DNA from 2 places in the Cytobacillus oceanisediminis genome. Region 2 is predicted to be linked to the other one. Evidence: riboswitches for the same ligand, from Rfam matches in the RefSeq annotation. Region 2 holds a riboswitch; the other holds the start of a gene.
What was found. A riboswitch is a leader RNA that binds a small molecule or an ion and turns the genes downstream of it on or off. The one in region 2 is predicted to bind S-adenosylmethionine.

Region 1: another riboswitch for S-adenosylmethionine. It lies ahead of IRB79_RS25485 (methionine ABC transporter ATP-binding protein); the one in region 2 lies ahead of IRB79_RS09385 (2,3-diketo-5-methylthiopentyl-1-phosphate enolase).

The regions. Positions count from the first base shown of each region.
Region 1 is NZ_CP065511.1:5,045,763-5,051,136, forward strand. It holds gene IRB79_RS25470 (M20 family metallopeptidase) at 1-278, opposite strand, end outside; gene IRB79_RS25475 (MetQ/NlpA family ABC transporter substrate-binding protein) at 303-1,130, opposite strand; gene IRB79_RS25480 (methionine ABC transporter permease) at 1,149-1,748, opposite strand; gene IRB79_RS25485 (methionine ABC transporter ATP-binding protein) at 1,789-2,820, opposite strand; SAM riboswitch class I at 2,929-3,029, opposite strand; SAM riboswitch class I at 3,129-3,227, opposite strand; gene IRB79_RS25490 (DMT family transporter) at 3,301-4,215, opposite strand; gene IRB79_RS25495 (MocR-like pyridoxine biosynthesis transcription factor PdxR) at 4,347-5,374, shown strand, end outside.
Region 2 is NZ_CP065511.1:1,822,960-1,828,333, reverse strand. It holds gene IRB79_RS09405 (aspartyl-phosphate phosphatase Spo0E family protein) at 1-146, opposite strand, end outside; gene IRB79_RS09400 (1,2-dihydroxy-3-keto-5-methylthiopentene dioxygenase) at 444-986, opposite strand; gene IRB79_RS09395 (methylthioribulose 1-phosphate dehydratase) at 1,040-1,675, opposite strand; gene IRB79_RS09390 (2-hydroxy-3-keto-5-methylthiopentenyl-1-phosphate phosphatase) at 1,672-2,334, opposite strand; gene IRB79_RS09385 (2,3-diketo-5-methylthiopentyl-1-phosphate enolase) at 2,327-3,559, opposite strand; SAM riboswitch class I at 3,646-3,749, opposite strand; gene IRB79_RS09380 (pyridoxal phosphate-dependent aminotransferase) at 3,841-5,013, opposite strand; gene IRB79_RS09375 (carbon-nitrogen family hydrolase) at 5,157-5,374, shown strand, end outside.

The DNA of each region.
Region 1 (5,374 bases), 2.1 Mb from region 2:
GCATCATATTCTGCAAGGAATGCAATGGACGGCCCCGGCTTATCAGATTTTTTCCGGGCCAGGAAAGCTGTTTCATGCCCCGCCACTGCTCGCTCTACTTCAAACCCTTCCTTCTCAAGGATGCCTGAAAGTAAGCCCGAGGCAAAAAACTCCTCATTTCCTATTTCCGGGTTTGCATGGATCTGGTGGCTTGTGGAAAGGTAAAGTTCTTTTTTATCATCAACATTCTCCTTGATTGCTTCTTTCAGTTCGGATAGTGCTTTTACAGGTGCAGTCATCATTGTTCCTCCTTTATAAATTAATTACCAGCCAATATCACTTAAAGGAATGAAAGTCGGAATCATGCTTCCGTCATATTCTTTCGTGATGAAATCAGCTACATCATCTTCCTGGTAAAGTTCAGCAATTCTCTTAAGCGTTTTGTTATCCTTGTCTTCTGTTCTGACAGCAATGATATTTACATACGGAGTAGCGGTTTCGCTTTCAATAAAAACTGAATCCTTAGTTGGGTTAAAGCCTGCATCTACAGCAATTCCGTTATTGATTACAGAAGCAGAGACATCCGGAAGTGCACGCGGTGTCTGCGCTGATACCATTTCTACAAATTCAAGGTTCTTCGGATTTTCAACGATTTTATTCAAGTCCAGGTTTCCGTCATAGTCCTCGGACAATTTGATCAGCCCGGCTTCCTCCAGTAAAAGAAGGGCTCTTCCGCCATTTGAAGCATCATTTGGAATGGCAATTTTGCCGCCTTCCGGAATGTCTTCTACAGATTTTACTTTTTCAGAATAAAGACCCATTGGTGCTAATACAGTTGTCGCTATTGGGGTAAGATCCATATTATGCTCTTTAATAAAAGTGTCAAAATAAGCGACTGTTTGGAATGCATTCACATCAAGATCGCCTTCTGCAAGGGCAACGTTTGGCTGCACATAGTCAGAGAATGTCACAACTTCAATTTCAATGCCTTCCTTTTCAGCCTTTTCTGCAATAAAGTCCCAGATGCGTGTATCAGAACCGCTGACACCTAATTTAATTTTCTTTGTTTCTTCTCCGCCAGTCGTGCTTGAGCATGCTGCAGTGAACACAGCCAATGCTAAAATAATAAATGTTAAAAATAGTTTTTTCATGATGTATTTCCTCCTCATTTATCTTCTTCTGATTTTTTTGGATAAAATATTCCCGAATGACTGCAGGCCCTGAACCATGACAACTAAGATCGCAACGGTAATCAGCATGACTGTTGTATCGAATCGCTGGTAGCCGTAGGTAATGGCGAGGTCACCAAGCCCGCCGCCTCCGACTGCCCCGGCCATGGCTGATGCTCCGACCAATCCGATTGTCGCAATTGTAAAGCCTAATACCAGCGAACTGAGTGCTTCCGGAATCAAGAATTTAATAATTATCTGGCCCGGTGTTGCACCCATTGCTTCTGCAGCTTCTATGACTCCCGGATCTACCTCAAGCAATGAGTTTTCTATTAATCTTGCAATATAGGGCCCGGCATAAAATACCAGCGGCACTACGGCTGCAGCCGTACCAATCGATGTTCCGACAATAAGCCTGGTAATTGGGATAATGGCTACCATTAAAATGATGAAGGGAACAGATCTGAAAATATTAATAATGCTGTTTATGATGTTAAAAACAACGAGGTTTTCCAGCAGATGCCCTTTCCTTGTCACGACAAGCAATATGCCAAGCGGCAGTCCGATAACAGCTGAAAACAGCAATGAGAATGCCACCATTTGGACCGTTTCGATTAAGGCTTCTATGATTTTTTCCTGATTAACTAGCACGTGATGTCACTTCCTTTATTGAAACTTTTTCCTGGCTGATGTACTGAATAGCACGTCTGATTTCACTGTCCGGACCCTGGAATTCAACAATCAGGTTGCCAAAAGGTGTTCCCTGAAGTTCAGTAATATTTCCAAACAGGACGTTGAAGTCGATATTAAACTTTTTGGCAACCTGCGAGAGCAGCGGCTGTCCGGCAGAACTTCCAACAAAGTTGATTCTAAATACCTTTTGAAGCCCTTGCTGTCTTTCGATCACTTCTTTAATGGAGTCAGGTATTTGATCATTCATGACAGTGCTGACAAAGTTTTTCGCTGTTTGTGTATTTGGTGAGGAAAAGACATTAAAGACGGTTCCTTCTTCGATAATTTTTCCTGCCTCTATGACAGCGACACGATCACAGATCTCTCTGATTACAGACATTTCATGTGTAATGATCAGAATAGTAATGTTGTATTCTTTATTTATTTTTTTCAGCAGTTGCAGGATAGAGCTGGTTGTCTGCGGATCCAGAGCTGAAGTCGCTTCATCACATAATAGAATGGAAGGCTGGGTCGCCAGCGCCCTGGCAATTCCGATCCGCTGCTTTTGACCGCCTGACAGCTGATCGGGATAGCTGTTCGCCTTGTCTGCAAGCCCCACGAATTCTAATAGTTCTTGGACACGCTTTTTTATTTCATCCTTAGGGACCTTAGCCAGTGTGAGCGGCATCGCCACATTGGCAAACACTGTTTTCGAGTTTAAAAGGTTAAAATGCTGAAAGACCATCCCGATGTTTCTTTTCACTTCGCGAATTTCTCTTACAGATAAAGCCGTCAGATCATGTCCGCTGACAATGACCTTTCCTGAAGTCGGCTTCTCCAGCCAATTGACACAACGGATCAAAGAACTCTTTCCCGCACCGCTGAAGCCGATCACACCGAAAATCTCACCCTTATTAATCTTTAAGTCTATTCCATTTAAAGCAGCTACCTGCTGTCCTCCGCTTTCATAGACTTTCTTTAAATTCTGAAACTCTATCATTCAGCATCTCTCCTTTTCTAAAGTTATATCTTATTATTCCTATGCAAAAACTAAGAATTATATCCTGAAATTTACCCCTTCCATCAGAAGAGGTTTTTTGAAGTCCTCTCCTTATCTTTCAGGCTTTCGCCTGCTGGATTTGGCACAGTGCAGTCTGCCTGCTGCCGAAGCTTCATTGGGCCAGGTCCCTCTGCTTCTCTCGATAAGAATTATTCATATGTTTATGAATAGAATCCCGCTGTATTTTCCGGGTAAAACAAAAACCCTCTTCTAAAGAAAGAAGAGGGCAGCATTTATCAATGGTCCTCTCCTTATCTTTCAAGCAATGCTTGCTGGATTTGGCACGGTACACGCTGTCCGCTGCCGAGGTGTCATAGGGCCAGTCCCTCAACCTCTCTTGATAAGAAGATTTTTATTATTCGGTTGTTAATATGCTTATTACTTTACCACCATAAAGAAAAGGATGTCAATCATTATTTTTCAAATATTTTCACTTGGCCCATTTTCATAAATTTCTGTTACTTTAATAGAGCTATCTTTACGGTGAATAATCATCACACCTGCCAGAGCGATCATACCACCCGCAATGGATAACATAGCCGGCACCTCTCCCAGCCAAATCCACGCAATAACAAACGCTATTGCTGGTGTCAGGTAAAGAGAGCTTGTCGCTTCAGAAGCCCCTCCTACGGACGCAAGAAAAGCGAGGGCAATATATGGAATTACCGTTGGAAAAATCCCCAAATAGAGGACACTTAAAGTGGATTCGGCCGACGCATGAAAAATCTCATTACCAAGCCCAGGAAGATAAATCAGCATAAAACTAGTCCCTGCCCATACCGTATATGATGTAAATGACAAAAATCCGTATTTATTTAAATATTTAGTCTGAAACACGAAATAGATGCTTTCTGAAATGGAAGCAAGCAGGACGAATAAAATACCGGTTTGAATTTCAAGCCCGCCTCCTATACCAAGCGAAATAAGTGCGGCACCCGCAAAACTGACTGCGGAACCAGTCCACCTTACCCTTCCAAACCTTTCCCTTAAAAATAGAGCAGCCAAAGCAGCCGAAAAGATCGGAGTCATTGATACAATCAAGCTTGCCGGCCCGGCGCTTACTGTTTTTTCCCCAATGTTGAGTGCTGTATGATAAACCGTAAAACCAAGGAATCCAAGTATAAAAATAGCAGGAAGATCTTTTATATCCGGAAGACGCATCCTTGTCAGCAGTGCTAAGACACCAAGTGCAGCGGAACCTACTAAAAGTCTAAAAAGGGCAAGGTGCTCAGGGGAGTACGATTCAAGTCCAGCCCGAATTCCCGGGAATGCGGATGCCCAGAGAATGATGATAGAACTATGTGCCCCGATAATCATTAGTTTTTTATGAGCCAATTTCATCCCCCTTATCAACATTTCCAGCCATTATCTGTGCTGCTTTTCATGATAGTCAATAACTGATACAATGTCCTCAACCAATTAGGAAAGAATTTTACCAGCCAATTTTCATGAAGGCGGTTATATAGATGGATACAACACAATTGCCAAAATATCAGCAAGTTATTGAGACTATTAAAGAAAAGATTTCCAAAGGTGAATGGCCAATCGGAAGTAAAATTCCAAGCCAGCGGAAACTGGCTGAGGAGTTTGGAGTAAACCGAAGCACAATTATCACTGCTCTGGAAGAACTTGCTGCAGATGGACTAATAGAAGGGAAAACGGGGGTTGGCACTAAGGTTATTAATAATACATGGACTCTGCTCGCTTCAAGGCAGTCTGCCAACTGGAGTGAATATATCGATACAGGGATACACAGAGCCAGCGAAAAGATCGTTCAGGAAATTAATGACTTAGAAATGGATCCCACTTTTATACAGCTCAGCAAAGGAGAGCTTTCCCCTGAAATTTTCCCTGTGCAAACGATGAAGAAAGTTCTAAAGGAAGCTGCTGATGAATTGTGTGAACTCGGTTATGAGGAACCAAAGGGGTATTTGCCATTAAGACAGGCAGTCAGTGAGTATTTGGCAGCATACGGAATCTTCGCATCTCCTTCCTCCATACTTATTGTTTCTGGAGGGCTGCAAGCGCTGCAGCTTGTTTCACTCGGACTTGTGCAAAGAGGGGCACCCGTATTTCTGGAAAAGCCCTCTTACTTATATTCTTTACAGCTTTTCCGATCATCAGGCATGAATTTAAAAGGATTGCCAATGGATAAGGAGGGAATTATCACGAAAAGCATCTCTTTGAAGAAATACGAAAAAGGGAAATCCATTTTATACACGATTCCTTCCTATCATAATCCTACTGGAATTTTAATGACAGAAAAAAGACGGAGAGAACTGCTTGATGTATGCAGAACAGAACAGCTGCCAATTGTGGAAGACGATATTTACCGTGAGCTATGGCTTGATGAAGTGCCCCCTCCACCATTAAAAGCAATGGACAAAAACGGCCAGGTCCTTTATATGGGAAGCTTGTCGAAAACATTGAGTCCCGGACTTCGAATAGGCTGGGTAGCAGCACCTGAACCTGTTATCGACCGGCTTGCCGATCT
Region 2 (5,374 bases):
CATTGATATTTAAAAATTAATTGATCAAGTTCCTGGCTGCAGCGCACAGTTTCCTGGCTCGCCATTCCATTTTTCTTGGCCGTTTCTATCATTTTTTCCCTTTTTTGCTGAATTTCAGTCAGCAGCTGTATTCTTTTATAGCGCAACGTTCTTCCTCCTACTCCTATCCCTTTATCCGATATAAATGTGTCTACTTGAAGCATTATTACAAGAATTTCTATAAATGTAAATAGATTCGCAATATTAGACAATCTTTTTCCAAATTTATTTTTATCGACATCAATTTCAATTCGCCCTCATGGGGTTTCGACACATTCTGCTAAATTAAACATGCGGCATCAACGGGATTTGATAAAAAATTTGCAAGACTAAAACATGTAAAAAATATCCAATCGTTATAGTGAGAAAATAAAAACCCAATGCCGGGGCAATGGGTCATCGAATTATTGATGGACTTCCTTTTTTTCATAAATTGGCACCCATCCTTCTGTGGTAACAAAAATCCGGATGGCTACTACTTTTCGATCATCCTGGAGGGTAAAATAATGACGGATGTTTTCAGGTACGGATATTAAATCGCCAGGATTCAGGAATACTTCAAAGAATCCCCCATCTTTTCCTTGTATAATAAAAACTCCATGGCCGCTGACAATAAATCTCACCTCATCATCAGTATGATGATGTTCCTGCTGGAAATTCTGAAGAAGCTGCTCCAAATTTGGCGTATTCTCTGAAAGGGAAATTACATCCTGTGCCTTATATCCTCTTCTTTCTGAAATATCCTTAATTTCTTCAGCAAATGCAGCCAGAATTTCTTGTTTTTCATCATCGGAAAGTAAATATTTTTCCTTCAGAATTTCAGGCAATTTGCCAATTGCCCATTGCTCATAGATAACCTCCTGCTTTTCCAGAAAAGCTGCAACCTCTTCCTGATTCCTGATTTCTTTTTTTGAATTTTTCAGTACGATATATGCCAAACTAATCATTCCTTTCTATTAAAATCTTTCTCCCGCATTGTTTAATAACAGCAGCTAATATATTAGACTACTTTAAATAGCTGATTGCGCTTATATTCCAGAAGCCTTAGCTGATAGCGGAACAGAAACTCTGAAGCCTCAAGGATCTTTTTAGCCTCAAAGGAGGTTTTGCCCCATACCGTAATTCCATGATTTCTTATTAAAACAGCACCTGCATCTTCATGTATATGGGAAGAAAAACACTTAGCCAGCGTGGGAATATGTGCATGATTCGGAATAATCGGAATCTCAAGAACAGCATCTTCCTCCCATTTATCAAATGCTTTAATCAGCTCTTGCCCTTTAAATGTTACTGCCTCCTGATCACCATAAATTTCTGAGATGACATTATTATCTACTGTATGTACATGAAGACTGCATTCAGCTTTTGTTCTTCTATATATCTCAGTATGCAGAAGTGTTTCAGCGGATGGCTTTAGTTGTGTTTCCCCTGCCGGGTGTCCGAATTCATCAACAAGGAGAAAGTCTTCATCAGTGCGTTTCCTTTTATCCTTTCCGCTTGCTGTTACGAGGAATTGAAGGGGACGTCCGCTGACCTTAATGGCCAGATTTCCGCTCGTTCCCATAAACCAGTCCCTTTCTGCGAGCTCATCCTTAATATCTGCAAGCTCATTCCATTTTTCCTCAAGTCTGCTCATACCCTCACCTCATTTAATCTTTTTAAAAGCTCAATGCAATCATAGAACGATTCAAAGGCACAATGATTAAGGTTCATCTCTTTGCTTTTCTCCAGGAGCAGGTCTCTTGCTATGACAAAGTCTGCCTGTTTTGCAGCCTCCAGATCAGTTACTGAATCTCCGACCACCACTTTAAAGGTGTCCTCACCTTCTAGTTTCCTCATAATGGAAGGCTTGCAGCAGCCGCAATTATTATTGCAATTTTCATCGCAGCTATGGGGCCATAAGATTTTAATTGTATCACCGCTAAAATCAGAACTATTGCAGAACACCTCTTCAAAGGGTCCATACTTATCCAGTACAGGAGCCACAAAAAAATCTATTCCTCCGCTGACTATATAAAGCGGTATATTTTCTTTTGCCAGATAATCGATAAATGGCTGAAATCCCTCTCTTACTCTCGCATTTTCCAAGATGAAATCGGTGATATCATCTTTCAGACTGCTTGGGAGAAGGGAAAACATCTTTCCTACTCCTTCTTGAATGGAAATTTCCTGTCCCAGAACTTGATTTTTTATCCCTTCCCATTGGGAAGGAGCAAAGTGCTTCATGATATGAATGATGTTATCATTTTCGGTAATAGTTCCATCAAAATCACAAAAAACCGCTATTTTAGCCATTCTTTACAGCCACCTCTTTGTACCCCCACAGATCAATCGCTTTTTTTAATTCAGGGAAGTTTGATGGAGCATCTGTCAAAGAAGCCCCCTTTAAAATTAAATCAATTGCCTGGCGGAATGCCAAACCGCCTCCTCTTGCCCCATCCGGATGCCCATGTACGCCGCCTCCGGCATTGATTACACTGTCTATTCCGAAGTCTTCGAAAAGCAGAGGCACAAGACCCGGATGGATGCCGGCTGATGGAACCGGAAAGGTTCTTTTGCAGAAATCATTCTTAGTCAGAGCATCCCCAATTGATAATGCCTGAGTTTTTTCAAGGGCAACCGATCCATAAGGGGAAGGGAATAGAGACAAGTCTGCACCTGCATACCTGAGGAGTTTGCCTAAAAGCAAAGGATAGGAAATCCCATAAACACTTGAAGCAGAAAGAGCTCCACTAACTGCAGGATGTGCCATGATAGGCAGCCCAATCTCATCATCTTCTCTTAATGACTGCAAAACATCGAGCCCATAAGAGAATACATTGAACAGAAGAAGATCTGCACCAAGTCTGGATGCCTTCCTTGCCTTATCTTTTAATTCAAAAGACCTGCCTGTTAAATTTACAGCATATAGGGTACGGTGGCCTGTTTCCTCATAAACCTGCCTTAGCACTTCTTTGCCTTCGGTTATCCGGGCTTCAAAAGGTGTAAGGCGGTTTTCAAATAGAATTTCATCATCTTTTACAAGGTCGATGCCCCCTAGGGCCTGTTCCCTCAGCTGCGAAGTTAAAAAATCCATGTCTTTGCCGAGCACCCCTTTGAAGATGCTCATCAGAAGGGGTCTGTCATATACATTCAGTTTTTCCCTCAGTCCGTCAATCCCGAATCGAGGCCCGGGGAAAAAGCTTTTAAGTTCATTGGAAAACTGTAAATCTAACAATTTAATCTTTCCGTCCAATGACAGTTTTCCAAAGACTGTTGTTAATATTGCCGGTAAATCCGGACTGAAATTAACAGTGGGATAGGCAATCTTAATGACTGCGGCTGTTTCCTTTCTTTCTTCATCTTTAATAAGGTCTTCAACAGAAACGACCCTGCCTTTATGCTTTTCCAGCTGCTGTTTTTCAAGTTCGGGCAAATGGGTCCATGACCCGACCGTTAAGCCTAAAGCGATCTCCCCGGCCTTTTTCTCCGGGTTATGTTTTTCATCATGAATCAGATACGTTGCAATAATTTCACTCATGTATATTCTTCCTTTCAAAAATCAAAGAATGAGAACAATAAAAAACCTCTTCAAATAAGAAGAGGTTAGCATAGCAATCTAACATCTTCTTATCTTTCAGCTATAAGCTGCAAGATTTAGCACCGTGCTCAGGTATAAGTCGGTTGCCGGGCTTCATAGGGCTAGTCCCTCCGCCTGCTCTTGATAAGAAAACGAAATGAGTATTCAGTTAATTTAGAATTAAAATTTAATTAGAATTATGACAGTGCTTCGTGTTTTTGTCAATTGAATTATGAAAAAAATTAAAATAAATCTAATTTTTGTATTCGGGCCACCGCTTCTTTAAGTCTATCCTCAGATGTCAGCAAACCAGCTCTCACATACCCTTCTCCAAAATCACCAAATCCGATGCCAGGTGCAACCGCAATATGCGCTTTGTCCAAGAGATAGTCAGCAAACTCTTCCGATGTAAATTGTTCAGGGACCTTGAGCCATGCAAAAAAGGAGCCTTTAGGAGCTTGTACATCCCAGCCAATTTCCCTCAGGCCAGAGATGAATGTATTCCGTCTGGATTGGTATATGGAATTCAATTCATTAACACAATCCTGGGGTCCTGACAGAGCAGCTGCTGCAGCTTCCTGAACAGCACCAAACAAGCTGACGTATAGATGATCCTGCATAAGATTCAGTGCTGAGATGACACTTGCATTTCCAGCTGCAAATCCAACTCTCCAGCCTGCCATATTAAAGGTTTTTGAAAGAGTATAAATTTCAATTCCGACCTCTTTTGCCCCTTCTGCCTGAAGAAAACTTTCAGGCTTTTTGCCGTCAAAACCAATACCGCCATATGCAAAATCATGGACGATGCAAATGCCATGACTTCGGCTCAAATCAACTGTTTCCTGAAAAAAATCCTTGTTTGCCACTGCTCCAGTCGGATTATTTGGGTAATTAAGGAACATCAGTTTGGCTGTATTTAGCTGGTCTGCTGACAATTCACTGTAAACTGGCAAGAAATTATTTTCTTCTCTTAGAGGCATTGTCACCATTTTTGCTTTGGCAAGTGCAACACCTGACCAATAATCAGGATATCCCGGGTCCGGAACCAATATGCTGTCCCCAGGGTTTAAAAGGCATTGAGGGATTTCAACCAGGCCGGATTTACCACCAAAAAGGATGGCTATTTCGGTTCCGGGATCCAATTCAACATCAAATTCCCTTTTATAAAAGTCTGCAGCAGCCTTTTTTAAAAACGGGAAGCCCTGGAAAGGAGAATATTTATGGTTTTGCGGATTTACGGCCGCACTTTGAAGACTCTTGACAATATGCTCTGGGGTAGGCAGATCAGGATTTCCCTGTCCAAGATTGATGACATCATAACCTTGTTCGAGTTTTTTTCCCACTTTGGCTGTCAAAGATGCAAAAAACTGTTTAGGCAGACTTTTTAAAAGATCTGATTGCGGATAATTTACCAAATTGTTCACCTGCTTAAAAAAAAGATTGAAAATATAGTCACAAATGATATAACGTAAATGGTAAGTTGTAAAGTAAAATTTTGAAAATTTCCATCTATCGGACTAATTTTACCATAAGGATAAGATGATTGCGGGGGAGTTTTATGAAATTAAAGATTGCCTGTTTGCAAATGGATATTGCATTTGGGAAACCTGAGGAGAATTTTAAAACAGCCGAAACCATGATTAAAAAGGCGCTTAATGCTACTCCGGATGTTATTGTACTGCCGGAACTTTGGACTACAGGCTATGATTTGACCAGATTGGGTGAAATTGCAGACCAGGCTGCCGGGTCAGCACTAGTTTTTTTAAAAGAGGCCGC